2 regions of the Variovorax sp. PMC12 genome follow, and region 1 is predicted to be linked to the other one. Evidence: riboswitches for the same ligand, from Rfam matches in the RefSeq annotation. Region 1 holds a riboswitch; the other holds the start of a gene.
The links. Region 1 has a riboswitch for thiamine pyrophosphate ahead of thiC (phosphomethylpyrimidine synthase ThiC). Riboswitches for the same ligand answer to the same signal wherever they lie in the genome.

Region 1 (7,548 bases):
TTCCAGGCTGCCACCGACGAGCAGCCCGCGGTGATCAAGACGCTGGAGAAACTCGTCAACATCGAGACCGGCACCGGTGACGCCGAAGGCATCGCCGCCGCCGGCAACTACCTTGAGGGCGAACTCAAGAACCTGGGCTTCACCGTCACGCGCAGCAAGTCGGCCGGCATCGTGGTGGGCGACAACATCGTCGGCAAGATCAAGGGCCGCGGCGGCAAGAACCTGCTGCTGATGTCGCACATGGACACGGTGTACCTGAAGGGCATCCTCGCGAAGGCCCCGTTCCGCGTCGAGGGCGACAAGGCCTACGGCCCGGGCATCGCCGACGACAAGGGCGGCAACGCCGTCATCCTGCACACGCTCAAGCTGCTCAAGGAATACGGCGTGCGCGACTACGGCACCATCACCGTGCTGTTCAACACCGACGAGGAAAAAGGCTCCTTCGGCTCGCGCGACCTGATCCAGGAAGAAGCCAAGCTGGCCGACTACGTGCTCTCCTTCGAGCCCACCAGCGCTGGCGACGAGAAGCTGTCGCTCGGCACCTCGGGCATCGCCTATGTGCAGGTCAACATCACCGGCAAGGCATCGCATGCGGGCGCGGCGCCCGAGTTGGGCGTGAACGCGCTGGTCGAGGCCTCCGACCTGGTGCTGCGCACGATGAACATCGACGACAAGTCGAAGAACCTGCGCTTCAACTGGACCATCGCCAAGGCCGGCAACGTGTCGAACATCATCCCGGCCACCGCCACGCTGAACGCCGACGTGCGCTATGCCCGCAACGAAGACTTCGACGCCGCCATGAAGACGCTGGAAGAACGCGCGCAGCAGAAGAAGCTGCCGGAGGCCGACGTCAAGGTGATCGTCACGCGCGGCCGCCCGGCCTTCAATGCCGGTGAAGGCGGCAAGAAGCTGGTCGACAAGGCAGTGGCGTACTACAAGGAAGCCGGCGGCACGCTGGGCGTGGAAGAACGCACCGGCGGCGGCACCGACGCGGCCTATGCCGCGCTCTCCGGCAAGCCCGTGATCGAAAGCCTGGGCCTGCCCGGCTTCGGCTACCACAGCGACAAGGCCGAGTACGTGGACATCAGCGCCATCCCGCGCCGCCTGTACATGGCCGCCCGCCTGATCATGGACCTCGGCGCCGGAAAGTGAATGGTGCCCCCCGGCTTTTCACTCGCCTTGCTCGTGTAACTCCACCCCCCGAGGGGGAGGCGCGGTCCGCCTTGGGGCGGCCCGGCGGCGACCGCCTCTTCACATAGAAGGAACTGCCATGTTGTTGACAGCAGACCAGGAAGCCATCCGCGACGCGGTGCGCGATTTCTCTCAAGCCGAGCTGTGGCCCAACGCCCCCAAGTGGGACCGCGAGCACAGCTTTCCGAAGGAAGCGCACCACGGCCTCGCGGCGCTGGGTGCCTACGGCATCTGCGTGCCCGAGGAGCATGGCGGCGCCGGCCTCGACTACCTCACGCTGGCGCTGGTGCTGGAAGAAATCGCGGCCGGCGACGGCGGCACCAGCACCGCCATCAGCGTGACCAACTGCCCCGTCAACGCCATCCTCATGCGCTACGGCAACGCGCAGCAGAAGAAGCAGTGGCTCGAGCCGCTCGCGCAGGGGAAGATGCTCGGCGCCTTCTGCCTCACCGAGCCGCAGGCCGGCAGCGACGCGTCGAGCCTGCGCACCACGGCGCGCAAGGACGGCGACGCCTACGTGATCGACGGCGTCAAGCAGTTCATCACCAGCGGCAAGAACGGCCATGTGGCCGTCGTCATTGCCGTGACCGACAAGGGCGCGGGCAAGCGCGGCATGAGCGCGTTCCTGGTGCCGACCGACGCGCCCGGCTACAACGTCGCGCGGCTGGAAGACAAGCTGGGCCAGCACAGCAGCGACACCGCGCAGATCAACTTCGACGGCTGCCGCATCCCGGTGGAAAACCTCATCGGCGCCGAAGGCGAGGGCTACAAGATCGCCCTCGGCGCGCTCGAGGGCGGGCGCATCGGCATTGCAGCGCAGAGCGTGGGCATGGCGCGCAGCGCCTTCGACGTGGCGCTGGCCTATGCCAAGGAACGCCAGGCCTTCGGCGGTTCGATCTTCGACCAGCAGGCCGTTGGCTTCCGCCTTGCCGAATGCGCGACGCAGCTCGAAGCGGCGCGCCAGCTCATCTGGCATGCCGCCGCGCTGCGCGACGCCGGCCGGCCCTGCCTGAAGGAGGCGGCCATGGCGAAGCTCTTCGCCAGCGAGATGGCCGAGCGCGTGTGCAGCGCCGCCATCCAGACGCTGGGCGGCTACGGCTACGTGAACGACTTCCCGCTGGAGCGCATCTACCGCGACGTGCGCGTGTGCCAGATCTACGAAGGCACCTCGGACATCCAGAAGCTCTTGATTCAACGCGCGCTGGCGTGAACCGGCGCAGCGGACGGTGGTGGGGCTGGATTGCCACGGCATGCGTGCTGGCGGGGCTCGCGCTATGGGGCTTCGTCATCGAGCCGCGCTGGGTGGCCGTGCGTGTAGAACCCCTGGGCTCATCTGCATGGCAGGCGCCGCCGGGACTGAAGGTGGCGGTGGCGAGCGACTGGCACCTCACCGCGCGTTCGGCATGGCGCGTCAACGGCCTTGGGCGCGCCGCACGCGTCGTGGACGACATCAATGCAGCGCAGCCCGACATCGTGCTGCTGCCCGGCGACTTCCTGGCCGGCTCGGGTGGCGACGAGTCGCTGCCCATCGAAGACATGGCCGTGGTGTTCGGCCGCCTGAAGGCGCCGCACGGCGTGTATGCAGTGCTCGGCAACCACGATTGGTGGCATGACGGCCAGCGCATCGCCAAGGCACTGGCCGCGCAGGGCATCCGGGTGCTGGAAAACGCTTCGGTGCAAGTGCCCGGCCACGACCTCTGGGTGGTCGGTATCGGCGATCACTCGACCGGCCATTCGGACCCGATGCGCGCGCTGGCCGGCGTGCCGCCCGAGGCAGCGACACTGGTCATGATGCACGACCCCTTCAGCCTCGCGACCATGCCGCGCACAAGAGGCCTCGTGGTCGCGGGGCATACGCACGGCGGACAGGTCAGCGTGCCGGGCCATGGCGCACTGATCGTGCCCGGCGCGGCGCCGCGCGAATGGGCTTACGGCTGGATCTCGCACAAGGGCAGGCGCATGTACGTAACCAGCGGCCTCGGCGTGAGCATCCTGCCGGTGCGCTTCAACATGCGGCCCGAGTGGGTGATGTTCCGCTAGCCGGTTACCCATCCGTCAGCCTGTCATCGGTTTCGACGACAGACAACCGTGCGCCTCGAGCGCACCATGGCGGCCTCTCTTGTCGGAGGCCTTCGCCATGTCCATTTCAAAATCCGTTCCCGCCACCGCCCTGGCCCTGCTGTGCCTTGGCGCCCCCATCCTGCCGGCGCAGGCGCAGGCGCAGACCGCCGCCGCGCCCGACATCGCCGCGCTGACCGCGAGCGAAGCCGTGAAGCAGCTGTGCGCCGGTGCCGTCACCAGCGAGCAGCTGGTCACGGCCTACATCGCCCAGGCCAAGGCCCGGGCGAACCTCAATGCCTTCATCACGCTCGACGAAGCCGGCGCACTGAAGCAGGCGCGCGCCGCCGATGCGCTGCGCAAGCGCGGCGGCGCGTGCAAGCCGCTCGCGGGGCTGCCCGTGGCCATCAAGGACAACATCCAGGTGCAGGGCCTGCCCGCGACGGCCGGCACGCCTGCGCTCAAGGGCTTCGTGCCCGGCGCCGATGCACCTGTGGTGGCCAAGCTGCGCGCCGCCGGCGCGGTGGTGCTCGGCAAGACCAACATGCACGAGCTGGCCTTCGGCGTCACCGGCTACAACCCCGCGTTCCAGAGCGGGCCCGAGGTGGGCGTGCGCAATGCCTACGACGCGAGCCGTATCGCGGGCGGCTCTTCTTCGGGCAATGGCGCGGCGCTGGGCGCGCGCATGGTGCCGGCCGCCCTCGGCACCGACACCGGCGGCTCGGTGCGCATTCCGTGCGCTTTCAACGGCTGCGCGTCGCTGCGCCCGAGCATGGGCCGCTATCCGCAGCAGGGCATTGCGCCCATCTCGCACACGCGCGACACGGCCGGGCCGATGGCGCAGTCGATGGCCGACGTGGCACTGCTCGACGGCGTGATCGCCGGCGGCAAGCCGCTCCGGCCCGCCGACCTGAAGCGCGTGCGGCTCGGCGTGGTGCAGGCTTTCTACGCCAACCTCGACGCCGACACGCGCGCCGCCACCGACGCCGCGCTGGCCAAGCTGCGCGCGGCCGGCGTCACGCTGGTGGATGTGGAAATGCCGAAGCTGATGGAGCTCAACGGCGCGATCGGCTTTCCGCTCGCGCTCTACGAGGCGAACGACGACATGGCGGCCTACCTCGCGAAGTACCGCACCGGCATCGACATCGCGCAGCTCGCCGCCGGCATCGCCAGCCCCGACGTCAAGGGCACCTTCGACGCCTTCGTGATCCCGCGCAAGCTGCCCGCGCCCGCCGGCACGGTCGATGCGAAGCCGGTCTACGACAACGCGATGCGCGTTGCACGCCCCGCGCTGCAGAAGCTCTACCGCGACACCTTCGCCAGCAACAGGCTCGACGCGCTGGTGTTCCCGACCGTGCCGCGCGTGGCGCTGGCCGCGGCGCCCGAGGCCAGCAGCCCGGAGAACTTCGGCGCGCTGATCCAGAACACCGACCCGGGCAGCAACGCCGGCATTCCGGGCGTGCAGTTGCCGTCGGGCCTCGGCGCGACGACGGGCCTGCCCGTGGGGCTGGAACTCGACGGGCCGGCCGGCAGCGACCGCAAGCTGCTGGCCGTGGGGCTCGCCGTGGAACAGGTGCTCGGCCGGCTGCCCGCGCCCAAATAAGCAAGCAAGCCGGGGTGCGTGGTCAGCGCCCGGCCGGCGGCACGCTCCAGCCGGCCAGCGCCGCGCGGCGCTCGATGCCCAGCTTGTCGAAGATGCGCCGCAGGTAGGTGCGCACGGTGGGCACGCCCACCTCCATGCGCCGCGCGATCTCCTTGTCGGTGAGGCCTTCGCGCACGCAGCGCGCCACCTGCTGCTCGCGTGCGCTCAGCAGGGACCATGCAGCGTCTTGCGCTTGCCGTGGCGGGGGCAAGGCGATGGCCGCAGCCGCGCGCTGGGCCCGCTGCAGCGCCCCGGCGAACGCCGGCTCGATCAGGTCCAGCAGCGCTTTCTCGTGGTCGCCGAAATCGCCGCGTCCCTTGCGCCGCCAGATGCGCAGGTCGCCCAGCGCGCGCTCGCCCTCGAAGGCATGCAGGTTCATGCCCCAGTGCAGGCCGTCGCGCGAGAGAAAGTCGTTGAAGAACGGGGTGCGCATCAGGGCGCGCTGCGGCATCACCTCGGTCACGCGCGTGGCGCGGCGGCGCGATTGCAGCACGAAGGTGATCGGATCGTTGTGCTGGTGCCATTGCGCGTAGCTGTCGAGGTTGGCGGGCTCCATGTTGATCGCCACGCGCGCGCCGAAGCTGCGGCTGCCCGCATCCCACACGAACGAGGCGAACTGGTCCGCGCGCAGCAGGTCGAGCAGCGCCCGGCCCAGGCTTTCGCGAATATCGCGCTCGTTGCCGGCGGCGTCCTGCGCCAGCAGCGTGAAAACGCCGCGCAACGCCTGCTGTTCAGTGCCTGTGAGGTACATCGCGGTTCTTCCGGTGGAATCGCTGTGAAGCTAGCGTTTAGCAAGCGCCGCGCCAAGGGTGAATGCCCTCGGCGCGGCACCCCGGGGCTTGCCCTCTCGGCACCCGGCCCGCGAGGTGTTCCAATAGCGGTCTTCATGAGTGCCATCGATCCCACCACCGGACCTTGTCCCTGCGGCCGTACCGACCGCCGCGACAAGCCCATCGGCTACGCCCTGTGCTGTGGCCGCTATCTCGACGATTTCGAGAACACGCCGGCGCCGGACGCCGAATCGCTGATGCGTTCTCGCTACTCGGCCTTCGTGCTGGAGCGCGGCGAGTACCTGCTCGCCACCTGGGACGCGGCCAGGCGGCCGGCCTCCATCGAGTTCGAGCCGGGGGTCAAATGGCTGGGGCTGGACATCCGTTCGCGCTCCGTGCTCGACGCCGACCACGCCGAGGTCGAGTTCGTCGCCCGCCAGCGCAGCGCGGCCACCGGCGCCGCGACCCGGCTGCACGAGCGCAGCCGTTTCGTGCGCGAGGGCGCGCGCTGGTTCTATCTCGACGGCGACCTGCAGCAGCCCCTGGCTTGACGCGCCGCCCGGCGGCTCGCACAATCGGCCCCGCTCCGGGGTGCACGCATGTGGCGTGCTGAGATGGCAAAGCTGCCGACCCGCGAACTTGATCCGGGTCATACCGGCGTAAGAAGAGCTGCACTCCCTGACTCCGGTCCGTCACTCCCCCTTCCGTGACGGGCTTCCCGAAGTCCACCGAGCGATTGCGGAGCACCCTTTTCCTCAACAAGGAGTGCCTCCGATGAATGCCCCCGACAAGTTCACCTCGCTGCTTTCGCTCACGCGCGAGCCGTTTCCCGCTTCGCACAAGTGCGTGATTCCGGGCAGCCGTCCCGACCTGCAGGTGCCGGTGCGCGACGTGCTGCTGACCAACGGCGAGACCGTCTCGCTCTACGACACCTCCGGCCCCTACACCGACCCCAAGGTCGAGATCGACGTGCGCCGCGGCCTGCCCGACGTGCGCGGCGCCTGGGTCATCGAGCGCAATGACACTGAAAGTTACGAGGGCCGCTCGCACCACGCGCTGGACGACGGCGCCAAGAACGAAGACCGCGACGCCCAGCGTCTGGCCGAGCTGCGCGCCGGTGCCTCGGCGCTGCAGCGCCAGCCGCGCCGCGCAAAGTCGGGCGCCAACGTCACGCAGATGCACTACGCGCGCCGCGGCATCGTCACGCCCGAGATGGAGTACGTGGCCCTGCGCGAGAACGGCAAGCGCGAGTGGATGGCCCAGTACCTCGCCAACGAGGAGCGTGCGAAGCGCGTGGCGGGCAACCCCATGGGCGCGAGCATTCCGCGCATCATCACGCCCGAATTCGTGCGCGACGAGGTGGCGCGCGGCCGCGCCATCATTCCGGCCAACATCAACCACCCCGAAGTCGAGCCGATGGCCATCGGTCGCAACTTCAAGGTGAAGATCAACGCCAACATCGGCAACTCGGCCGTCACCTCGAGCATCGAGGAAGAGGTCGAGAAGCTGGTGTGGGCCATCCGCTGGGGCGCCGACAACGTGATGGACCTGTCGACCGGCAAGAACATCCACACCACGCGCGACTGGATCGTGCGCAACTCGCCGGTGCCCATCGGCACCGTGCCCATTTACCAGGCGCTGGAGAAGGTGGGCGGCGTGGCCGAAGACCTCACCTGGGAGATCTATCGCGACACGCTGATCGAGCAGGCGGAGCAGGGCGTCGACTACTTCACCATCCACGCCGGGCTGCGCCTGCCGTTCATCCACCTCACGGCCGACCGCATGACGGGCATCGTGTCGCGCGGCGGCTCGATCATGGCCAAGTGGTGCATCGCGCATCACAAGGAGAGCTTCCTCTACACGCACTTCGAGGACATCTGCGACATC
Region 2 (7,548 bases), 1.9 Mb from region 1:
TCGACCAGCCGCTGGCACAGCACCAGGTCTTCGGTGCAATAGGGCAGCACCTTGAAGCCTTCGCGAATCAGCTGCGAGGCCGCGTCGACGAGGTTCAGCGTGTCGGGCTGCAGCGTGTAGTCGTCGCCGATCAGCTCGAGCTTGATCCAGGGCGTGTCGAACAGCTCGCGCGCCATCTGCGCGGTGGCGACCACCTCCTGCACGCTGTGGCAGCCGGCGGTGTTGGGCAGCACGGGCACCCCGAGGCGGCGCAGCAGTTCCCAGAAGCCGTTGCCGAGCTCGCTGTTGCCCGATCCCTGATTCGCGGTCTGCCGGCGCAGCGAGGCCGTGAGCATCGCGGGCCGGGCGCGCTTGACCGCGGCTTCGAGCAGGTCTGGCGAGGGATAGCGAGCGGTGCCGAGCAGCAGGCGGCTCTGGAAGGTTTCGCCGTAGAGAACCAGCGGGTCGTCGTGTGTGGTGTTCATCGTGTCGTCTCCGTCAATCAATCAGCCGCCCGTCACGGGGCGGATCACTTCGATGCGGTCGTCGGGTTGCAGCGCGCGCGCGGCGTAGGCGGAGCGCGGCACGAACTCGCGGTTCACCGCCACCGCGAACGGCGGCGTGGCGTCCAGCGCGGCCAGCGCATCGGTCAGCACGGCGTTGTCAGGCAGGGTGAAAGGCTTGTCGTTGATCAGGATGTTCATGCGTGGGATATCTCCATGCCGAGGCTCGCAGCGAGCGTCGAGCGGCCGTGCGCCAGCAGTTCCATCGCGGCGTCGAGCAGCGCGGGTGCGATCATGAAACCGTGGCGGTAGAGCCCGTTGATGCGCAGCACGCGCGGCTGCGGCTGCTCGATGGCGGGCAGGTTGTCGGGCAGCGTGGGCCGGCACTGCGTGGCGATTTCGACGATGCGCGCCTCGGCAAAGCCGCTGTGCACCGCATACGCGGCGCTCAGCAGTTCCAAGGTGGAGCGCACGCTGGCGGGCGACATGTCGTCCGATTCGATCTCGGTCGCGCCGATCACGAACAGGTTGCCCGGCTTGGGCGCGATGTAGAGCGGGTAGCGCGGATGCACCAGGCGCGTGGGCCGCCTCAGCGTCACTTCTGGGGCGTGCACCCGGATCACTTCGCCGCGCACGCCGCGCAGTGCGTTCCACTGGGGCCGGGCGCCGAAGCCGCGGCAGTCGATCACCCGGTCGGGCTGGCCCGGTGCGCCGGGCGTGAAGTCCGAAGGCGCGCGCGCCGATTGCCAGTGCAGCGTCACGCCGGGGCTGGCTTGCAGTGTGGCAAGCAGGGACGCGAGCAGCGCGCGGTTGTCGAGCTGACCTTCGCCCGGCAGGAACAGGCCCTGCATGAAGCGCTGCCCGAGCGAGGGCTCAAGGGCGGCGATCGCCTTGCCGTCGAGCGTTTGCATCGGCGCGAGCTCTGGCACCTGCGTGCCGGTGTTGGCAAGCACGCGCGCCAGGCGTGCGGCTTCGGCGGCGTCCTGCCGGTGCCACAGCACCAGCGTGCCTTCGCGCTGGAAGAACACGGGCTGCGCCAGCTTTGCCAGCAGCTCGGGCCAGCGCGAGAGCGCGTGCTGCCCCATGCGCACGACCGACACCGGCGCCACCGCCGATTCGGCCAGCGGCGCGAGCATTGCGGCTGCCACGCGTGCGGCAGCGCCTTCCGCATCGGGGCTGCCCGCTTCGAACAGGTCGACCTTGCAGCCCGCCTGCGCGAGCGTGACCGCCATCAGCCGGCCCATGAGGCCCGCGCCGAGGACGGCGGCGGATTGAAAAGGAAGGCTCATGGTCTCGCTCCTTCCGGCCATGGATACCGCCGATAATTTTCGGCATGACCCAAGCACCCACCCAGCGCTATGCACGCGTGCTCTCCATTGCCGGCTCCGACAGCGGCGGCGGCGCCGGCATCCAGGCCGATCTCAAGACCTTCGCGGCGCTCGGCTGCTATGGCATGACGGCCATCACCGCGCTCACCGCGCAGAACACGCTCGGCGTGTCGGGCATCCACGGCGTGCCGCCCGAGTTTCTCAAGGCGCAGATCCAGGCCGTGGTGGAAGACATCGGCGTCGATGCCGTCAAGCTCGGCATGCTGCACGCGCCCGAGATCGTCGAAGTGGTGGCCTGGGCCATCGACCGCTACCAGCTGAAGAACGTGGTGCTCGACCCCGTGATGGTCGCCACCAGCGGCGACCGGCTGATCGCGTCCGAGACGGTGCAGGTGCTGGTGCGCGAACTGTTCCCGCGCGCGCTGGTGGTGACGCCCAATCTCGACGAAGCCGCGCTGCTCATCGGCCATCCCATCGACGGTATCGATGCGCTCGACGGCGCGGCCGACGAACTGCTGGCGCTCGGCGCCAAGGGCGTGCTGCTCAAGGGCGGCCATCTGCCGGGCAACGACGTGGTCGACGTGCTGCTGCAGTCCGGGGGCGAGCGCAGGCGGCTGGCTTCGAAGCGCATCGACAGCCCCAATCTGCACGGCACCGGCTGCACGTTGTCGTCCGCCATCGCCGCGCACCTGGCATTGGGCGCGGCGCTGCCGGAGGCGGTCGAGCGGGCGCGTGCGTACATCCTCGGCGCGATGGCCGCGGGGGCGGATGTGAAGATCGGCGCGGGTCATGGTCCTCTCAACCACGGCTTTGCGCCAGTGCCGACGCACCGCTTCGCGCTGACGGCCGGCTGAGCCACGCGAGCGCGAAGGTCGCGGCCAGCGTCGGCAATGCCGAGCCGAACTGCGGTGCCCATCTGGCCAGCGCGTGGTACGCGGCAATGCCCGCGATCCAGATCAGCGCGGCGCCGAAATCGATCTTCCGCGCACCGCCCACCGACACGGACTGTCCGCTGCCAAGCCGCCCGATGATCACGCCGTAGAGCGGCACGAACACCGAACTCAACAACAGCAGGAAGGGCTCCAGCGTGTGCATCGGCAGCACCAGTGCAAAAGCGATGCACAGCGCGGCCAGCAGCAGGCCCCAGCGCTTCACGCTCCAGCGCGGCAGCAGGCTGTGCGTGGACACCGAACCCGAATACACGTCGCCGTAGGCGTTGTCGAGCTCGTCGATCAGGATCAGGCCCAGCGCCAGCAGGCCGCCTTGCGCAAGCAGCAGCGCCGTCACCAGCTCGGTGCCCGGCTCGGCCACGCTCACCACCATCACGCCCAGCGCATAGCACCAGATGTTGGCCAGCGCATAGCCGAGCCAGGTGCCGCTGAAGGCGCTCCCCAGGCCCCCGGTACCGCGCTTGCCGTGCCGTGCGTAGTCGGCCACCAGCGGCAGCCATGACACCGGCATCGCGATCACCAGGTCCAGCGCGCCGAACATGCCCATGCTGCCGTCGCCCGGCCGCGCCCAGAACGCGTCGAGTCCCTTGGCATGCAGCCGCGTCGCGAACTGCCAGCTGAGCCACAGCAGCGACAGCACCACCAGCGGCAGCCCGAAGCGGCTGACGAAGCGCCGCACCAGCTTGACCATCGAGCCCGCGAGCAGGGCCAGCAGCACCGCGCCCCAGAGCAGCGTGGTCAGCACGCCGCCCCATGCCGAGCCGATGGAAGGGCCGAAGGCCGCCTGGCCGATGGCCTGCGTGCCCTCGCGCATGACGACCAGCTCGAAGGTGGTCCAGCCCACCAGCTGCACGATGTTCAGCAGCACCGGCAGCCGCGCGAAGGCGCTGCCGTAAGTGGCGTGCATGAGGCCGGCGCTGGCGAGGCCGCTCTCGCAACCGAGCCGCGCGGTCCAGGCCAGCAGGCCCGCGCCAAGGCAGGAGCCCAGCACGATGGCGATGGCCGCGTCCCGCGTGCCCACCGCGGGCACCAGGTACGCGCCGATCTGCATCACCAGCAGGCCGACGCCCAGGCTGAACCACAGCGCGGCGTGGTCGTGCCAGCCGAACACGCGCCTGGACGCGGGCAACGGCGTCAGCGCCTCGTTGGATGAGGCGGATCCGGCGTTGCTGCTGCGATCGTCGTTGTTGTCGTCTTGTGCCATCCGTTTGCTCCAGTGCAAAAGGTTTGGCAGGTGGGCGGGGCCCGAGCGACACGGTCGTCACGCGAGACAACGTGAGCGGCCAACCGGACCAGCTTCCCTGCGCGAGGATTACCTCAATCAGGTTCAAAGGGACTTTCTCAGCCGAACGGCAAGCCGTGCAGCACCCCTAGCAATTGCGCCGCGGGCAACCCACGGCGCGGCCCGGAGTTTATCCGCTGCGGGGAAGCCGCAATGGCAGGCGTGCCTTTGCGGGCAAGGGGAAACCCTCGGGCCGGGCGTGCCCCCGCGCGAGAATCGCCGCGCCCGCAACAACAAAACAGAAGAAAAGGGCGCGCGTGCCGATAAGCAGACAGGAAACAAAAAAAGGGAGAGGGAATTGCATGGCCGATGAGGATTTCAAGGGCGCACGCCTGCGGCGTTTCAGGGTCGACGTGGGCTCCATCATCTGCGCCGTCGCGCTGGTGCAGTCGCTCTTGCTGGTGGCCTTCGGTTACTGGGCGGCGGAGAAGCTGGTGTCCAAGGTGGGCACGGCCGCGCACAAGACCAACCACGACCGTGTCGAGGACAACGTGCTGGCGTTCCTCGCCAAGACCGAGGGCGTGATCCGCGCCATCGCCGATTCGCCCAGCGTGCACGCGACCGGGGAAGACGGCGAGCAGACCGCCGAGATGCTCTGGACCATGCTGGAGCAGACCCCCGAGCTCGACAGCATCAACGTGGCCACCGACGACGGCCATGTGCTGATGGCCGTGCGCTATCCGGTTCCGGCCATCCGCCAGGTATTGCGCGGCCCCGACTTCAGCACCGAGACCTGGCAATACAAGAGCTCGCCGGACCTCGACGGCGGCGACGCCAGGCAGCGCTTCTCGACGACGTCCATCTCCTCGTACCGCAGCGACTTCGACCCCGAGAAGCGAACCTGGTACCGGGAGGCGGTGAAGGCGAAAGGCCCGGTGTGGACCGAGCCCTTCCTGATGAGCGACGCGCAGGAACTCGCCGTCGGCCACGCACGGCCTTCCGGGCGAGTCGACGACGAGGGCCACCGGCGCGGGCTCGTGGTCGACGCGAATGTGTCGCTGGGGCATCTGTCGAGGCTGGTGCGCATCTTCGGCGCGCTCGGCAGCGGCGACAGCGCCTTGCTGAGCTCCGACCATCATGTGATCGCCCGCAGCGACCATCCCGACCCGGTGCGCGAGCTCGAGTCGCCCGACACCGGCGTGCTGGGCGCCATCCACGCTCACATGCTCGCCAAGAGCACGGCCGGCGGTGCCGACGACCTGGCTTTTTCGATGGCGCACGACGGGCGCAGCTACCTCGTGCAGACCTCGCACATCCCCCACACGCGCTGGCAGCTCGTCAGCTGGGAGCCCGAGGAGACGGTGCTCGGGGGCCTGCAGCGCTCGGTGCTGTGGGCATTGCTCATGACGCTCAGCTTCCTCGGACTGGCGCTGTTGCTCTCGCTGCGCTTGTCCAAGCTGGTGACAGGGCCCATCGAGAACCTTTCGCGCGTCGCGCGCCGCATCGGTCGGCTGGAGCTGGACAACCTGCCGCTCGAGCCGAGCCGGGTGCTGGAGGTCCAGCATCTCAACCAGGCGCTGGACGAGTCGGCACGCAGCCTCCAGGCGTTCAGGAAGTTCGTGCCGGTCGACATCCTGCGCCAGCTCGTGGTCAAGGGCCACGCGCTGACGCCCGGCGGTTCGCCGCGGCGCGTCACGGTGATGTTCACCGACGTGGAAGGCTTCACCAGCATCTCCGAATCGATGCAGGCCGACGTGCTCGTGAGGCAGCTGACCGAGTACTTCAACCTCGCGTCCGGCATCTTCGCGCGGCACGGCGGCGTGGTCGACAAGTTCATGGGCGACGGCATCATGGTGCTGTGGGGCGCCCCGGCCGACCTGGAAGATGCGGAGTACCGCGCCTGCCTGGCGGCGCTCGAGCTGCATGACCGGATGAGCGCGCTCAACGCCAAGTGGCGCGCCGAAGGCCTGCACGAGTTCCGCACGCGCATCGGCATACACACCGGACTTGTGATCGCCGGCGTGCTCGGCTCGAGCAACCGACTGTCGTACACCGCCATCGGCGACACCATCAACGCGGCAAGCCGCATCGAGGCCGCCAACAAGGAACTGGGCACGCGCACGCTGATATCGCAGGACACCTTCGACGGGCTGGGCGGGCGCCTTGCCACGCGCCGCATCGAGGAGCTGGCCGAGCTGCGCGGCCGGCAGACGCGCATGGTGCTGTACGAGCTGCTGGGGCCTAGGCCCCCGGCCTGACCCTGCGCGCGAAGGCTTCGAGCCCGTCGATGGTCATCTGGATGTGGCGCTCGAAGCTGCTGTCCAGCGGCACGGCGGTGCCGTTGTCCCAGCGCATGATGAAGGCCTTGTTGGCCAGCAATGGCAGGTTGCGCGCGAGCACCGGGTGGTCGAGCGGGCGGATGGTGTGCACGCGTTCGCGCAGTTCCTCGGCCCAGGCCTGGGTGTTGTCGGCGGGCAGGGGCGAGAACTCCATCGTCAGGAAACCCAGCATCGCCGCGATCACGCAGTTGTAGGCCTCCAGCAGGGGTTCGCCCTCGAAGCCCGCCTCGGTCAATGCGGCCAGGACGCCTTCGACCAGCTCCGTCGGCAGGCTGCCGTTGGACACGAGTTGCGCGCCCAGCAGCTGCGCGACGTTTGGGTGCTGCTGCACGGCGTCGCGGCAGCGGCGGAACAGCTCCGCGATCCATGCCTGCCATTCGAGCTTGCCCGCAGGCGGCGCAACGCCGGCCATGACGGCGGCCGCCACCTCGGCCAGCAGGGCTTCGCGCGTGCTGACGTGCCAGTGCACCGTCGCCGGATACACGCCGAGCTGCGCCGCCACCTCGCGCATGCTGAACGCGCCGAGGCCGAATTCGTCGATCTGCGCCAGCGCGACTTCGGCGATGCGCTGTTTCGTCAGTTCGCCGCCGCCGGCGGGGCGGCCAGCGGAGCGGGGCTTGGGTGGCGAGGTCGTCTTCATGGTCGACGCCATTGTGCTGCAGTTCAATTGATCGTATAAACAATATTAATTGTTCAGTGACCAATTAATCCCTGTCTGCAAATTAAGGACATCCGCCATGACCCATGCCGCCATAGACCAGGCCCTTGCCGATGCGTACCGGCGCTTCACCGACGCCAATCCGGCCAGCCAGCGCCAGTTCGAGGCGCAGGCGCGCTACATGCCCGGAGCCAACAGCCGCTCCGTGCTGTTCTACGCGCCGTTCCCCCTGACCATCGCCAGGGGCGAAGGCGCCGCGCTGTGGGACGCCGACGGCCATCGCTACGCCGACTTCATTGCCGAGTACACGGCCGGTGTCTACGGCCACTCCGCGCCGGAAATCCGCGATGCGGTCATCGAGGCGATGCAGGGCGGCATCAACCTCACCGGGCACAACCTGCTCGAAGGACGGCTGGCCCGGCTGATCTGCGAGCGCTTTCCGCAGATCGAGCAGCTGCGCTTCACCAACTCGGGCACCGAGGCCAACCTGATGGCGCTCACGGCGGCGCTGCACTTCACGGGGCGCAGGAAGATCGTCGTGTTCTCGGGCGGCTACCACGGCGGGGTGC

Region 2: it holds a riboswitch for thiamine pyrophosphate, as region 1 does, so the genes downstream of both, C4F17_RS03935 (purine-cytosine permease family protein) here and thiC (phosphomethylpyrimidine synthase ThiC) in region 1, are expected to answer to the same signal.

The regions. Positions count from the first base shown of each region.
Region 1 covers NZ_CP027773.1:4,810,639-4,818,186, forward strand. Annotated here, with positions in the region: gene C4F17_RS22405 (glutamate carboxypeptidase) at 1-1,152, shown strand, start outside; gene C4F17_RS22410 (acyl-CoA dehydrogenase family protein) at 1,271-2,401, shown strand; gene C4F17_RS22415 (metallophosphoesterase) at 2,398-3,231, shown strand; gene iaaH (indoleacetamide hydrolase) at 3,329-4,852, shown strand; gene C4F17_RS22425 (helix-turn-helix transcriptional regulator) at 4,875-5,642, opposite strand; gene C4F17_RS22430 (YchJ family protein) at 5,778-6,212, shown strand; TPP riboswitch at 6,239-6,344, shown strand; gene thiC (phosphomethylpyrimidine synthase ThiC) at 6,436-7,548, shown strand, end outside.
Region 2 covers NZ_CP027773.1:850,518-858,065, forward strand. Annotated here, with positions in the region: gene C4F17_RS03915 (thiazole synthase) at 1-464, opposite strand, end outside; gene thiS (sulfur carrier protein ThiS) at 486-683, opposite strand; gene C4F17_RS03925 (FAD-dependent oxidoreductase) at 680-1,771, opposite strand; gene thiD (bifunctional hydroxymethylpyrimidine kinase/phosphomethylpyrimidine kinase) at 1,816-2,664, shown strand; gene C4F17_RS03935 (purine-cytosine permease family protein) at 2,609-3,964, opposite strand; TPP riboswitch at 4,042-4,142, opposite strand; gene C4F17_RS03940 (adenylate/guanylate cyclase domain-containing protein) at 4,345-6,240, shown strand; gene C4F17_RS03945 (TetR/AcrR family transcriptional regulator) at 6,224-6,961, opposite strand; gene C4F17_RS03950 (aspartate aminotransferase family protein) at 7,059-7,548, shown strand, end outside.